Linked DNA regions of Bradyrhizobium sp. WD16. The protein of the gene in region 1 interacts with the protein of each later gene in a pairwise test. Links are inferred from orthologs where the notes say so. Each region holds a gene or a part of one and is shown on either strand. Other genes may lie near its edges. The genes, in order: dnaA and DB459_RS23620.

What was found.
Region 2: the proteins of dnaA (region 1) and DB459_RS23620 interact in binary tests that used the Escherichia coli proteins (3 or more experiments, as listed by UniProt). The link is inferred for Bradyrhizobium sp. WD16 from one-to-one orthologs.

Annotation. Positions count from the first base shown.
Region 1 is NZ_CP028908.1:1,623,499-1,629,585, forward strand. What follows is about bases 1,932-4,805. They hold dnaA (chromosomal replication initiator protein DnaA), read left to right. Parts: upstream 1,932-2,593; coding sequence 2,594-4,018; downstream 4,019-4,805. Other genes in these bases: dnaN (DNA polymerase III subunit beta), read left to right, coding at 4,353-4,805. Also shown: peptide-methionine (S)-S-oxide reductase MsrA, read right to left, coding at 1-61; DB459_RS07520 (hypothetical protein), read right to left, coding at 145-462; rpsT (30S ribosomal protein S20), read left to right, coding at 925-1,191; more of dnaN, read left to right, coding at 4,806-5,471; DNA replication/repair protein RecF, read left to right, coding at 6,053-6,087. UniProt on the Escherichia coli protein: Plays an essential in the initiation and regulation of chromosomal replication. Binds in an ATP-dependent fashion to the origin of replication (oriC) to initiate formation of the DNA replication initiation complex once per cell cycle.
Region 2 is NZ_CP028908.1:5,126,331-5,132,498, forward strand. What follows is about bases 1,706-4,660. They hold DB459_RS23620 (replicative DNA helicase), read left to right. Parts: upstream 1,706-2,413; coding sequence 2,414-3,907; downstream 3,908-4,660. Other genes in these bases: DB459_RS23615 (cyclopropane-fatty-acyl-phospholipid synthase family protein), read left to right, coding at 1,706-2,241; alr (alanine racemase), read left to right, coding at 4,088-4,660. In the rest of the region: DB459_RS23610 (hypothetical protein), read right to left, coding at 1-736; more of DB459_RS23615, read left to right, coding at 991-1,705; more of alr, read left to right, coding at 4,661-5,263; DNA repair protein RadA, read left to right, coding at 5,279-6,168. UniProt on the Escherichia coli protein: The main replicative DNA helicase, it participates in initiation and elongation during chromosome replication. Travels ahead of the DNA replisome, separating dsDNA into templates for DNA synthesis.

The DNA.
Region 1 (6,087 bases):
CTCGGCCCGGCAGCGCGGTCGCCGCCGTCGGCAGTTCCAGGGGCTTGCGCGTAAACAGCATGATCAATCTCCTGCGGTCGGGACCATGCACTATATAGGTATCGCCCGCGGAGACGGCAGCAGGCTTCCGGGCGGAGGCCGCGGTCAGCCGCGGCTGTAGCCGATCAGCGCGCGGCGCGGCCGGAACAGCAGCATCAGAAGGATGCCGACGACGCCGAGCACGACCCAGGTCGGCTGGTCGAGCACCAGTTTGGCGACATTATTCCAAAGCCAGGGCGAGGCATCCTCGACGAGGCTGCGGAAGCTCTGCTGGCTGGCCTGATTGATGTCGTTCCAGAACTCGCCGAGCCGGGTCAGCCTCAAGGTCTGGTCGGCGATGGAGCGGGCGCCGTCATAAACCAGGAAGATGAAGCCGCCGGCCAGCAGCAGGAGGCCGATCAGGCGGAAGAAACCGCGGATCATATGTCACCCGTCCTTGGCCGGAGCGGTCGCCCTCGAACCGAGCCGCCCATCCGCCCCGAATCCCACCTCTTCCTACTGGCGCATCCATTGCAGCCGCGCAATGGTCTGGCGCGGCAGCCCGCAAATGTTTGACCAGCCGTTTGACCGCCAGCGGGCCGGTATCCCGCGCCGGCCGCTGGCCCGCCACCCGGAGCGCCCATTCCGGCCGGAACCCGGCCGCCGGCCGGCCAGAACCCGAGGCCGCTCGGCGTTGACGGGGCAAACCGGCCCCTCTATAAGACCGCCAACTGGCGGCAGGTCCATCCTGCCGCCGCTGTTCTTTGGGCGCGTGAATACCCGAATTCGATTGCCGGATTCGCCGCCTGCCCGGGGACATCAGTCTTTCATTCAGAGGTCGCAGGCTCTGCGACATCGGCAACCCGCCCCGGCCCCAATTGGAGTCGCGGCTGCAGGATCGTGAGTATGGCCAATACCTCTTCCGCCAAGAAGGCGACACGCAAGATTGCCCGCCGCACCGCCGTCAACAAGTCGCGGCGCACCCAGATGCGCAACTCGGTGCGTCTGGTCGAGACCGCGATCGAGAAGGGCGACCGTGAAGCCGCCCTCGCCGCCTTCAGCAAGGCCGAGCCCGAACTGATGCGCGCCGCGCAGCGCAACATCGTTCATCGCAACAATGCAAGCCGCAAGGTCTCGCGTCTTGCGCACCAGATCGCCAAGCTCGCCAAGTAAGGCGCGCCGAGCGACGCTGGCGAAGGCAACGCTCGCCAAGTCACACGGCGACGCAACCAATCTTCTGCAAAAGGCCCGGCTCACGCCGGGCCTTTTCTTTTCATTCCGATTACGTTTCATTCCCGAGTCTCACATCGTTCTCGATCGCACGCATGCTTGCGCTGTATCAGCGCACCGACCCGCACACCGTTCGTCACTTTCCTTCATGTCGATCGCGTTCGAAGCGCAGAGTCATTGCCGTGACACGGCTTACTGCATTGCACTTACAACGCTGCGCACGTGGAGAAACGCGGATCGCGGTTTTAAAAAATTTGCAAGTGCGGATCGATGCGGAAGCAAATTACCGAGCGACGGCTACCCGGGAAAAATGATCAGGAAAAGATGCGGCCCACTAATCACTTATCAACAAAGCGCGGAGAGGTAGCTTGAAAATCCAAAGATGCGACATCGCTGGATGAAGGAATTGTAAAACTTTTTTTGGGCTGTAACGAACGCTGTCATATCTCGCAAGTCATTCGATTCCGCGCGAAGATTCAAAACCTTGTCCACAAGGCGCGCGACGTCGCGGAACGATTCGAGCAGGCTGGCAATTTTTGCGCCTTCGCTGCGAAGAATCATTTCGTTGCGGCTGCGGTCCCATAGTGTATCTCTAATCGTGTTCGCGGCGCTCGCGGCTCGTCAGGTCAGTGCGATCTGAGACCCTCGGGGGCGCGCAAATCAGAGATGGTGTGCGCGTAGGCGAAGTTTCCCAAGCGATGATCGGACGACTCATAGCGATATGAGAACGGTTCTGCTGTACCAAAATTTCTCAAGCGACCGGCTTGCCCGGTTCGCCACCGACAAGGCCGACCACAAGGCTGGTGAAGAAATGAGTGCACGGCAGATCGCGCCCGGCGGCGACGGAAATGGGGACAGGTTTGTAAGGGGCTTTCAGTAGACGGCGTAACAGTCCGGACCCGACGCGGCGATCATGTGATCAAGAGCGAAGGCCGGCAGTCCGACATCGAGCAAAGCGACTTCGAAACTGAGATAGAGGACATACCTTGCCGCGCTGACGCGCGGCGAGTGGGGGATACCTATGACTTTTGCAACGGCCACGGTTTTTCATCGTTCGACACTGGCGCTTGTCGCCCGTGCATCGACGACGCTCGTCGCCTTCCGAGCTCCCTGCTCCAATCATTATCTTCCGGCATCCGCCGCCGATTCCGGCCCTAGTAGCAGCTGACCTCACCACCAGCCTTCTTTCCACAGCGCATGTGAGGCGACGGCATCCGTGATGCCGAAGACGTCGCCATGCGTGAACGGATCGTGAGGCGTGGGGCGGGGTTGGCTTGCCGCGGCAACGCGGGGCTGTCGTCGGCGCGAGCCGTCAACAACAACACATTCAAGAAAAGACCGAGACATGACAAGCATGGAACACGATCGTTGGACCAAGGTTCAGGGCCGCCTGCGCTCGATCGTCGGAGAAGACGTCTACACGAGCTGGTTCGCCCGCATGGATCTCGAAGGCATTCAGGGCGAGAGCGTTCACCTGTCCGTTCCGACCCGCTTCCTGAAGAGCTGGATTCAGGCCCATTACGCCGATCGCGTGCTGTCGTGCTGGCAGGCCGAACTGCCGGAAGTGCACCGCATCGATCTGACGGTGCGCTCAGCCATGCGCTGCGCCCCGCCGGTCAAGGAGACCAAGCCCCAGGTCGAAGAGCGGCGCGTCGAGCGCTCCGGCTCGACGTCCGATCTGCGCAGCGGCAGCTACGCGCCCGCCTCCGCCGGACACGACGCGCTGGGCGGATCGCCGCTCGACCCGCGCCTGACCTTCGAGACCTTCGTTCTCGGTCGCTCCAACACCCTCGCCCATGCCGCCGCGCGCCAGGTCGCCGAAGGACGGCGCGGCGATCCGGTGATGTTCAACCCGCTCTATATCCATGCCGGCGTGGGCCTCGGCAAAACCCACCTGCTGCAGGCGGTGACCTGGGCCGGCAACGCCTCCGGCGAGCGCAAGGTGCTCTATCTCACCGTCGAGAAATTCATGTACGGCTTCGTCGCCGCGCTGAAATCCCAGACGGCGCTGGCCTTCAAGGAAGCGCTGCGCGGCATCGACGTGCTGGTGATCGACGACCTGCAATTCCTCCAGGGCAAGACCACCCAGGCCGAGTTCTGCCACACCCTCAACGCCCTGATCGACGCCGGCCGCCAGGTGGTCATCGCCGCCGACCGACCGCCGTCCGAGCTCGAAACCCTCGACGACCGCGTCCGCTCGCGCCTCGCCGGCGGCCTCGTGGTAGAGATGGGATCGCTCGGCGAGGAGCTGCGTCTCGACATCCTCAAGTCGCGCGTCGCCGCAGCCCGCACCCATCACGCCGGCTTCGACGTGCCGCTGCCGGTGCTCGAATATCTCGCCCGCTCCATCACCCATAACGGCCGCGACCTCGAAGGCGCCGTCAACCGCCTGCTCGCCCACAGCAAGCTCAATGCCACGCCGGTGACGCTGGAGATGGCCGAGCGCGAGGTGCGCGACCTGATCCGGCCGCAGGAGCCCAAGCGGGTCAAGATCGAGGACATCCAGCGTGTCGTCGCCCGGCAGTACAACGTCAGCCGCTCCGACCTGCTGTCGTCGCGCCGGACCGCCAATGTGGTGCGGCCGCGCCAGGTGGCGATGTATCTCGCCAAGACGATGACGCTGCGCTCGCTGCCGGAGATCGGCCGACGCTTCGGCGGCCGCGACCACACCACCGTGCTGCATGCGGTCCGCAAGATCGAGGGCCTCGTTGCCAAGGACACCACCCTCGCCGACGAGGTCGAACTGCTCAAGCGCCAGCTCCAGGACTGAGCAAGGAGCCTGAGCAAGGAGACTGAACGGAGAGAAGGATCGAGCAATCGAGCGGCGATCCCCACCGGATCGCCGCCGTCCCCGTTCCGCCCCCCTGCCCGAAGCGGCGGCGGAACGGCAAAAGCGCTGTTCTCAATCATGAATTTCGCGGGAAACCCCCACCCGGCGGGGGGTGGGCCCCTTGCACTTGTCCGCTGTCCACGGCACCTTGCCGTCCCCCTGCGGTCCGACTTGACGACCGCCGGGGCCGAGCGGCTGCGGCGCCTCCATTGGGGACCGCCACCGCAACCGGGACACGACCACCCAGCCGGAACAGGATCGGACGGAAATTGCGATGAAGGTTACCGTCGAGCGGGCGCAGCTCCTGAAATCTCTCGGCCACGTCTATCGCGTGGTCGAACGCCGCAACACCATCCCGATCCTCGGCAACGTCCTTTTGCGCGCCGAGGCCGGCAAGCTCAGCCTCAAGGCCACCGACCTCGACCTCGAAGTCACCGAAACCCAGGCCGCCGACGTCGCCGGTTCGGGCTCGACCACCGTGCCGGCGCACATGTTCTACGACATCGTCCGCAAGCTGCCTGACGGCTCGCAGGTCGTGCTCGAAGCCGACGGCGAACGGGCCGTGCTGGCGATCCGGGCCGGCCGCTCGCGCTTCACCCTGCAGACCCTGCCGGAGAGCGATTTCCCCGATCTCGCCGCCGGCGACATGACCCACGCCTTCCGCGTGCCGGCAAGCTCGATCAAGCGCCTGATCGACCGTACCCAGTTCGCGATCTCCACCGAGGAGACACGGTACTATCTCAACGGCATCTATCTGCACTGTGCCGGCAGCGGCCCGACCGCCACCTTGCGCGGTGTCGCCACCGACGGCCATCGCCTTGCCCAGATAGACCTGCCGCTGCCCGCCGGTGCCGAAGGCATGCCTGGCGTCATCGTGCCGCGCAAGACGGTGGGCGAGGTCCAGCGCCTGATCGAGGACAACGAAGCCGAAGTCGCCATCGAATTGTCCGGCGCCAAGATCCGCCTGACGCTCGATCACGTGGTGCTGACCTCGAAGCTGATCGACGGCACCTTCCCCGATTACGGCCGCGTCATTCCCCAGCACAACGACAAGGAGCTGGTGGTCGACAAGAAGGACTTCGAGGCGGCGGTCGACCGCGTCTCGACGATCTCCAGCGAGCGTGGCCGCGCAGTGAAGCTGGCGCTGTCGCCCGGCAAGCTGGTGCTCTCCGTGACCAATCCGGATTCCGGCAGCGCGACCGAAGAGATCGAGGTCGAATACGCCGCCGAGCCGCTCGATATCGGCTTCAACTCGCGCTACCTGCTCGACATCGCCGCCCAGATCGAGGGCGAGGTCGCGGTGCTCAAGCTCGCCGATCCCGGCTCGCCGACGCTGATGCAGGATCGCGACTCCAAGGGCGCGCTCTATGTGCTGATGCCGATGCGGGTGTGAGGGGCCCGCCGGGCGACCCAGTACACCGTGTCGTTCCTAGTGCGGTGGATCTGACGCTCGTATCAGCATTGCAGCGAATTCGTCGTACGAGCGTCAGATCCAAAACCGCACTAGAATCATAACTCTACTAGTGTCCCTTTGGTTCTAACGTTCGTATGAGCGCTCGCTTCAAAGGGGTACGAACGTTAGAACCGGGACACTAGTGTGGCGTCTCGCAATTGCCTATGCCCTTCGCGGCAAGCCCCTGTAGGCAATTGCGAGACATAAGCCGCACTAGCTTTTTGATTTTGCTAGTGTCCTGATGTCTCCGAATTACCGTGTGAGGGTGAGGCAAATGAAGCGGTAATTCGGAGACAGGACACTAGTGTGGCGCACCGTGGTGTGATCGATAGGATTGGCGCCACCCTGCCTAATTGTATCCTCACGGAGTACTTGGTCCCGCGCTTGAAGCGGGGGGGCGACGCAGAACGCGAGGCGGGCGCCACGGTTCGAAGCGGCTGCAGTTGCCTGTCTCGAACCATGAGGCCGGGACAGCCGCACTTGGCGCCGCGCCGACAGGACAATCGCGAGCCGATCCACCGATGACCGCCTGCCGCATCCGCCGCCTCAGCCTGAC
Region 2 (6,168 bases), 3.5 Mb from region 1 along the record:
CGGGCTTCTCGCCTGCGGGAGCCGGCGGCACTTTGGCGTCACCGGCGTCGGGCTTGATGTCGGCCGCCGTCGGCGGCGGCAGGTTGACCGGCTCCGGCACCGGCACTGCGGCGTCGATGGCGCGCTGCGAGGCCGCCGGGGTCTCCGGCTTGGTTTCCTGCTTTGCGGCGGCGGCCGCATCCCCCTTGGGCGCCTCGGCGGCAGGTTTGGCGGCATCGGGCCTGATCGCCGCGTCCGGCGTCGTCGGCTCGCCCTTCCGGCGTTTGCCGAGCCTGGTCTTGCCCTTGGCCCGGGTGGGCGCTTCGCCTTCGGCGGCCGGCATCTCGCCGCGTGGCCTGCGTTCGACACGCTCCTTGTCGCCGCCAGGCCCGGATTCGGCCGCAGGCGTCCCGATCGGAGCATCGGACCGCAGATTGGCCGCGCCCTCACGGCGGCCGTGGCGGCCAGCCGCCCGAGGCTCGGCTGCCGCGCCGCCGCCGCCGCCGGCCAGGAGATAGGCGCTCAGCATCTGCGCCATCTCGCCTCCGGTCGTGTAATGCTGCCGCAGGAAACCGGGCAGCGACTGCGGCGGCACCGTTTTCAGAAGCCCGCGCGAGCTCTTGTGACAGGCGCTGCAATTACCGTTGAAGATTTGAATGGGGCTTTTGCCCGCATCCAGGTTCTGGGCCCAAACGGGCGTCCCCACCACGCAGCCGATCACGGCAGCCGCCGCTAAACTGAGCGCTCGGCTCAACATTTACGTCCTCCAGACCCGTCAGCTTCCACATTGCGGGCGACAGGTTTAGCGGAATCTCCGGCGAAGGGAAGCACCGTTCCCGCCCCCGAACGCGCCGTTCTGGCCGCCCTGCTCGAGACGCATTGGCGCCCTTGCGAGAGCCATGCTTAAGTACATACCTACTAGGAACCGGGTCCTGACCGAAAGGGTTGAATTAGGCGCAATTTGCGTAGCCGAATTCCTCCAGTTCGCGCTGCGCCAATTCGGGTGGCGACATGTCGGGCTTGTTGGGTCATTTCCTTCAGCGTTTCGTCCGGCGCGGTATTCTCACGGTCACGACGGCCGAGGGCGAGACGAACACCTATGGCGACGGCACCGGACGGCCGGTCGCGATCCGTCTCACCTCGCGCCAGGCCGAGCGACGACTGCTGCTCGATCCCGAACTCGCCCTCGGCGAGATCTATATGGACGGCGGCATGATCGTCGAGCAGGGCTCGATCGCCGACCTCCTGGCCGTTTCCCTCGACCAGCCGCAGATGTCGCCGCAATGGGGCAGGCTGCAGCGCTCGGTACGCTACCTCTTCCGGCACGCCCAGCAGTTCAACGTCCGCGGCCGGGCGCGGCGCAACGTCGCGCACCATTACGACCTCGACAGCCGGCTTTACTCCCTCTTCCTCGATGCCGACCGGCAATACAGCTGCGCCTATTACGAACATCCCGAAGCATCGCTCGATGACGCCCAGCTCGCCAAGAAGCGGCACATTGCCGCCAAGCTGCTGGTGGGACGCGGCCATCGCGTCCTCGACATCGGCTGCGGCTGGGGCGGCCTCGGCCTCTATCTCGCCGAAACCGCCGGCGCGAACGTCACCGGGGTTACCTTGTCGGCTGAACAGCACGCCGTCGCCATCACCCGGGCCGCCGAGAAGCACCTGTCCAGATCTGCAAATTTCCTGCTGCAGGACTACCGCGACGTGCCCGGCACCTTCGACCGCATCGTCTCGGTCGGCATGTTCGAGCATGTCGGCGTCGATTATTACGACAGCTACTTCCAGCGCTGCGCCGAGCTGCTGAGCGAGGATGGCGTGATGCTGCTGCATTCCATCGGCCGCTCCGAAGGGCCGGGCATCACCAATCCCTGGATCGCCAAATACATCTTTCCCGGCGGCTACATCCCCGCCTTGTCGGAAGTGCTGCCGGCGATCGAGCGGGCCGGCCTGCTCGTCACCGACGTCGAGATCCTGCGGCTGCATTACGCCGAGACCCTCAAGGCCTGGCGCGAACGCTTCCTCGCCCGACGGGAGGAAGCCGAACAGCTCTACGATGCGCGCTTCGTGCGGATGTGGGAATTCTACCTGGCGGCGTCGGAAATGTCGTTCCGCAAGCAGAACATGATGAATTTCCAGATCCAGCTCGCCAAACGCCAGGGAATCGTGCCGATAACGCGCGACTACATCCCGCGCGAGGAGGCCCGCCTGCGCAACGCCGAAGGCCAGCACAGCCCCAAGCTCCAGCTCGCCGGCGAATAGGCCTGCGCCAGATGACACGGTCAAGCGCCGCGACGCGGCGGATCGACGTTATCCGCCATTTCCAGAGCGGCGTCATGGTGGTGCATAAGCACGCGGTTCCACCTTTCGCCGGCCGCACAGCAGGTGCTTTATACGCCCCCCATTCCGTTGAATTTGAAGTTATTGTCGCGCCATGGCTGTTGATTCGAACGTTCTCAAGCTGGCGCCGGATACCTCCGCGCCGGCGTATCGCGCGGCGCCGCATAACATCGAGGCGGAGCAGAGCCTGCTCGGCGCGATCCTCGTCAATAACGACGCCTTTTACCGGGTCTCCGACTTTCTCGAGCCCAAGCACCTGTTCGAGCCGATCCATCAGGTGATCTACGAGACCGTCTCGAGCCTGATCCGCGCCGGCAAGATCGCGACCCCGGTGACGCTGAAGACCTTCCTGCCCGCCGACGCCGACATCGGCGGAATGACGGTGGGGCAGTATCTCGCCCGCCTCGCCGCCGAGGCGACCACGATCATCAACGCCCAGGATTACGGCCGGACCATCTACGAACTCGCGCTGCGCCGCGACCTGATCCGCATCGGCGAAGACATGGTGAATGTCGCCTATGATGCGCCGGTCGACTTCGCGCCGCGCTCGCAGATCGAGGATGCCGAGCGGCGGCTCTACGAGCTCGCCGAATCCGGCCGCTACGAGGGCGGCTTCCAGCGCTTCTCCCAGGCCCTCACAGTCGCGGTGGATCTTGCCGCCGCCGCCTACAACCGTGACGGCAAACTGTCAGGCGTCTCGACCGGCCTGCGCGACCTCGACGCCAGGATGGGCGGCTTGCAGCGCTCCGACCTCATCGTCCTTGCCGGACGCCCGGGCATGGGCAAGACTTCGCTCGCCACCAATATCGCCTTCAACGTCGCCCAGGCCTACGCCTACGACATCGCGCCCGATGGTACCCACCGCACCACCAACGGCGGCGTGGTCGGCTTCTTCTCCTGCGAAATGTCGGCCGAACAGCTCGCCACCCGTATCATCGCCGAGCGCACCGGCATCCCCTCGAGCAGCATCCGCCGCGGCGGAATTTCGGAAGCGGACTTCGAGAAGATCCGGGACCATGCCATCGAATTGCAGTCGCTGCCGTTCTATGTCGACGAAACCGGCGGCCTCGCCATCGCCCAGCTGACCGCACGCGCCCGCCGCCTGAAGCGCCAGAAGGGCCTCGACCTGATCGTGATCGACTATATCCAGCTGCTCTCGGGAAGCAGCAAGCGATCCGACAACCGCGTCCAGGAAGTGACCGAGATCACCACCAGCCTGAAGGCGCTGGCGAAGGAACTGAACGTGCCGATCATCGCGCTGTCGCAGCTCTCGCGACAGGTCGAGAACCGGGAGGACAAGCGGCCGCAACTGTCCGACCTGCGTGAATCGGGCTCGATCGAGCAGGACGCCGACGTCGTCATCTTCGTCTACCGCGAGGAATACTACCTGCAGAACCGGGAGCCCCGCCCCGGCACGCCGGAACACGAGAAGTGGCAGACCGAAATGGACCTCGCCCATGGCAAGGCCGAAGTCATCATCGGCAAGCAGCGCCACGGCCCGACCGGCACCGTCGAACTGCACTTCGACGCCAACATCACCCGCTTCGGCGATCTCGCGAACGACAATTATCTGCCCGAGCAGATGTGAGCGGCGCCGGCGCGGGATGCGAGCCTCGCTGCATGCTCGACTACTGCTGCGGTTGAACCGCAGCAGTGCGCCGCGTATGGTTGATCGGCCGAGATCGGCGCTGCGTCGCGCGACGCCTGCAGGCCGGCGGCGTTCCATGCTCCGAACTCTTCGCGCCGACGTCTTCGAGTGTCGATCGACATGAAACAAACGTCCATTCTTTCAGCTGCCGGCGCGACCGGATCGAAGCCGAGCCATGACGCGGCCTGGGATGCCGCCGTCAACGGCATTCTGACCATCGACCTCGACGCCATCGTCGCCAACTGGCGCAAGCTCGACAGCCGTGCGGTGCCGGCCGAATGCAGCGCCGTGATCAAGGCGGATGCCTATGGCTGCGGCGCCGCGCCGGTGGCGCGCGCCCTGGTCGGGGCCGGCTGCAAGACGTTCTTCGTCGCCACCGCCGTCGAGGCCCGCGCCGTGCGCCTCGCCGCCCCGGGCGCGACGATCTATGTGCTCGACGGCTGCTTCGTCGGCGCGGCGGAGGCCTTCGCCGAGATCGATGCCAGGCCGGTCATCGGCGATCTCGCCGAACTCGCCGAATGGGACGCCTTCTGCCGGCGCAGCGGCTGGAGCGGCGGCGCCGCGCTGCACGTCGACACCGGCATGAGCCGCCTCGGCCTGTCGATGGCGGAGGCGCAGTCGCTGCTGCCGCGCGTTCACACCGGCAATCACGGCCTCACCCTGGTGCTCAGCCATCTCGCCTGCGCCGAAACGATCGATCATCCGATGAATGCGCGGCAGCTCGGCGCCTTCCGGGAGATCGCCCAGGCCTTTTCCGGCATTCCTGCCTCGCTCGCCAACTCATCGGGGATCTTCCTCGGCCCGCATTTCGGCTTCGAGATGGTCCGCCCCGGTGCCGCGCTCTACGGCATCAACCCGACGCCGGAGGCCGACAATCCGATGAAGCCGGTGATCCAGCTGCAGGCGCGCATCGTCCAGCTCCGCAACATCGAGCGCGGCGAAACCGTGGGTTACGGCGCGACCTGGACGGCGCGGCGGCCGACCCGCCTCGCGGTGGTGGCCGCGGGCTACGCGGACGGCTACTTCCGCGCCGCCGGCGGCGTCGACGGCGTGCGCAGCGCCGAAGTGATGGTCGCCGGCCGGCGCTGCCCGATCGCCGGACGGATCTCCATGGACCTGCTCGCGGTGGACATCACCGATGTCCCGCCCAATGCGGTGCGGCGCGGTCACCTCGTGACGTTGATCGGCGAAGGCATCACCGTCGACGAGGTGGCGCACCACTTCGACACCATCGGCTACGAGGTGATGACGAGCCTCGGCCACCGCTACGCCCGCGTCTATCGCGGCGCTGTTTGATGCGGTGAAGCGCCAATGGCCAAGAACACGCTGAGCTTCGTCTGCCAGAACTGCGGCACCGCCTACAATCGCTGGCAGGGCAAATGCGACTCCTGCGGCGAATGGAATACGCTGGTCGAGGAAGACGTCAGCGGCGCCACGACGATGCCGGCGAGCATCCGGCCGCGACGCAAGGGCCGCACCTTCACCCTCGAGTCGCTTTCCGGCGAGAGCCATGACGCGCCGCGGCTGCCCTCGGGTCTCGCCGAGCTCGATCGCGTCACCGGAGGCGGTTTTGTCCGCGGCTCGGTGCTGCTGGTCGGCGGCGACCCGGGCATCGGCAAGTCGACCCTGCTGACCCAGGCCTCCAGCCTGATGGCGCGCGCCGGCCATCGATCGGTCTACATCTCCGGCGAAGAGGCGGTCGCCCAGGTGCGGCTGCGCGCCGCCCGCCTCGGCCTCGCCGGCGCCCCGGTGCAGCTGGCCGCCGAAACATCGGTCGAGGACATCATCGCCACCTTGTCGGAAGGAGCGACGCCGCGGCTGGTGGTGATCGATTCGATCCAGACCATGTGGACCGACACCGTCGAATCCGCCCCGGGCACCGTCACCCAGGTGCGCGCCTCGGCCCAGGCGCTGATCCGGTTCGCCAAGAAGTCCGGCGCGGCGCTGATCCTGGTCGGCCACGTCACCAAGGACGGCCAGATCGCCGGGCCGCGGGTCGTCGAACATATGGTCGACGCGGTGCTGTCCTTCGAAGGCGAAGGCTCGCAGCAGTTCCGCATCCTGCGCGCGGTCAAGAACCGCTTCGGCCCGACCGACGAGATCGGCGTCTTCGAAATGACCGGGCTCGGCCTGCGCGAGGTCTCCAACCCTTCGGAACTGTTCCTGTCGGAGCGCGATCTCGGCAGCCCCGGAACCGCGGT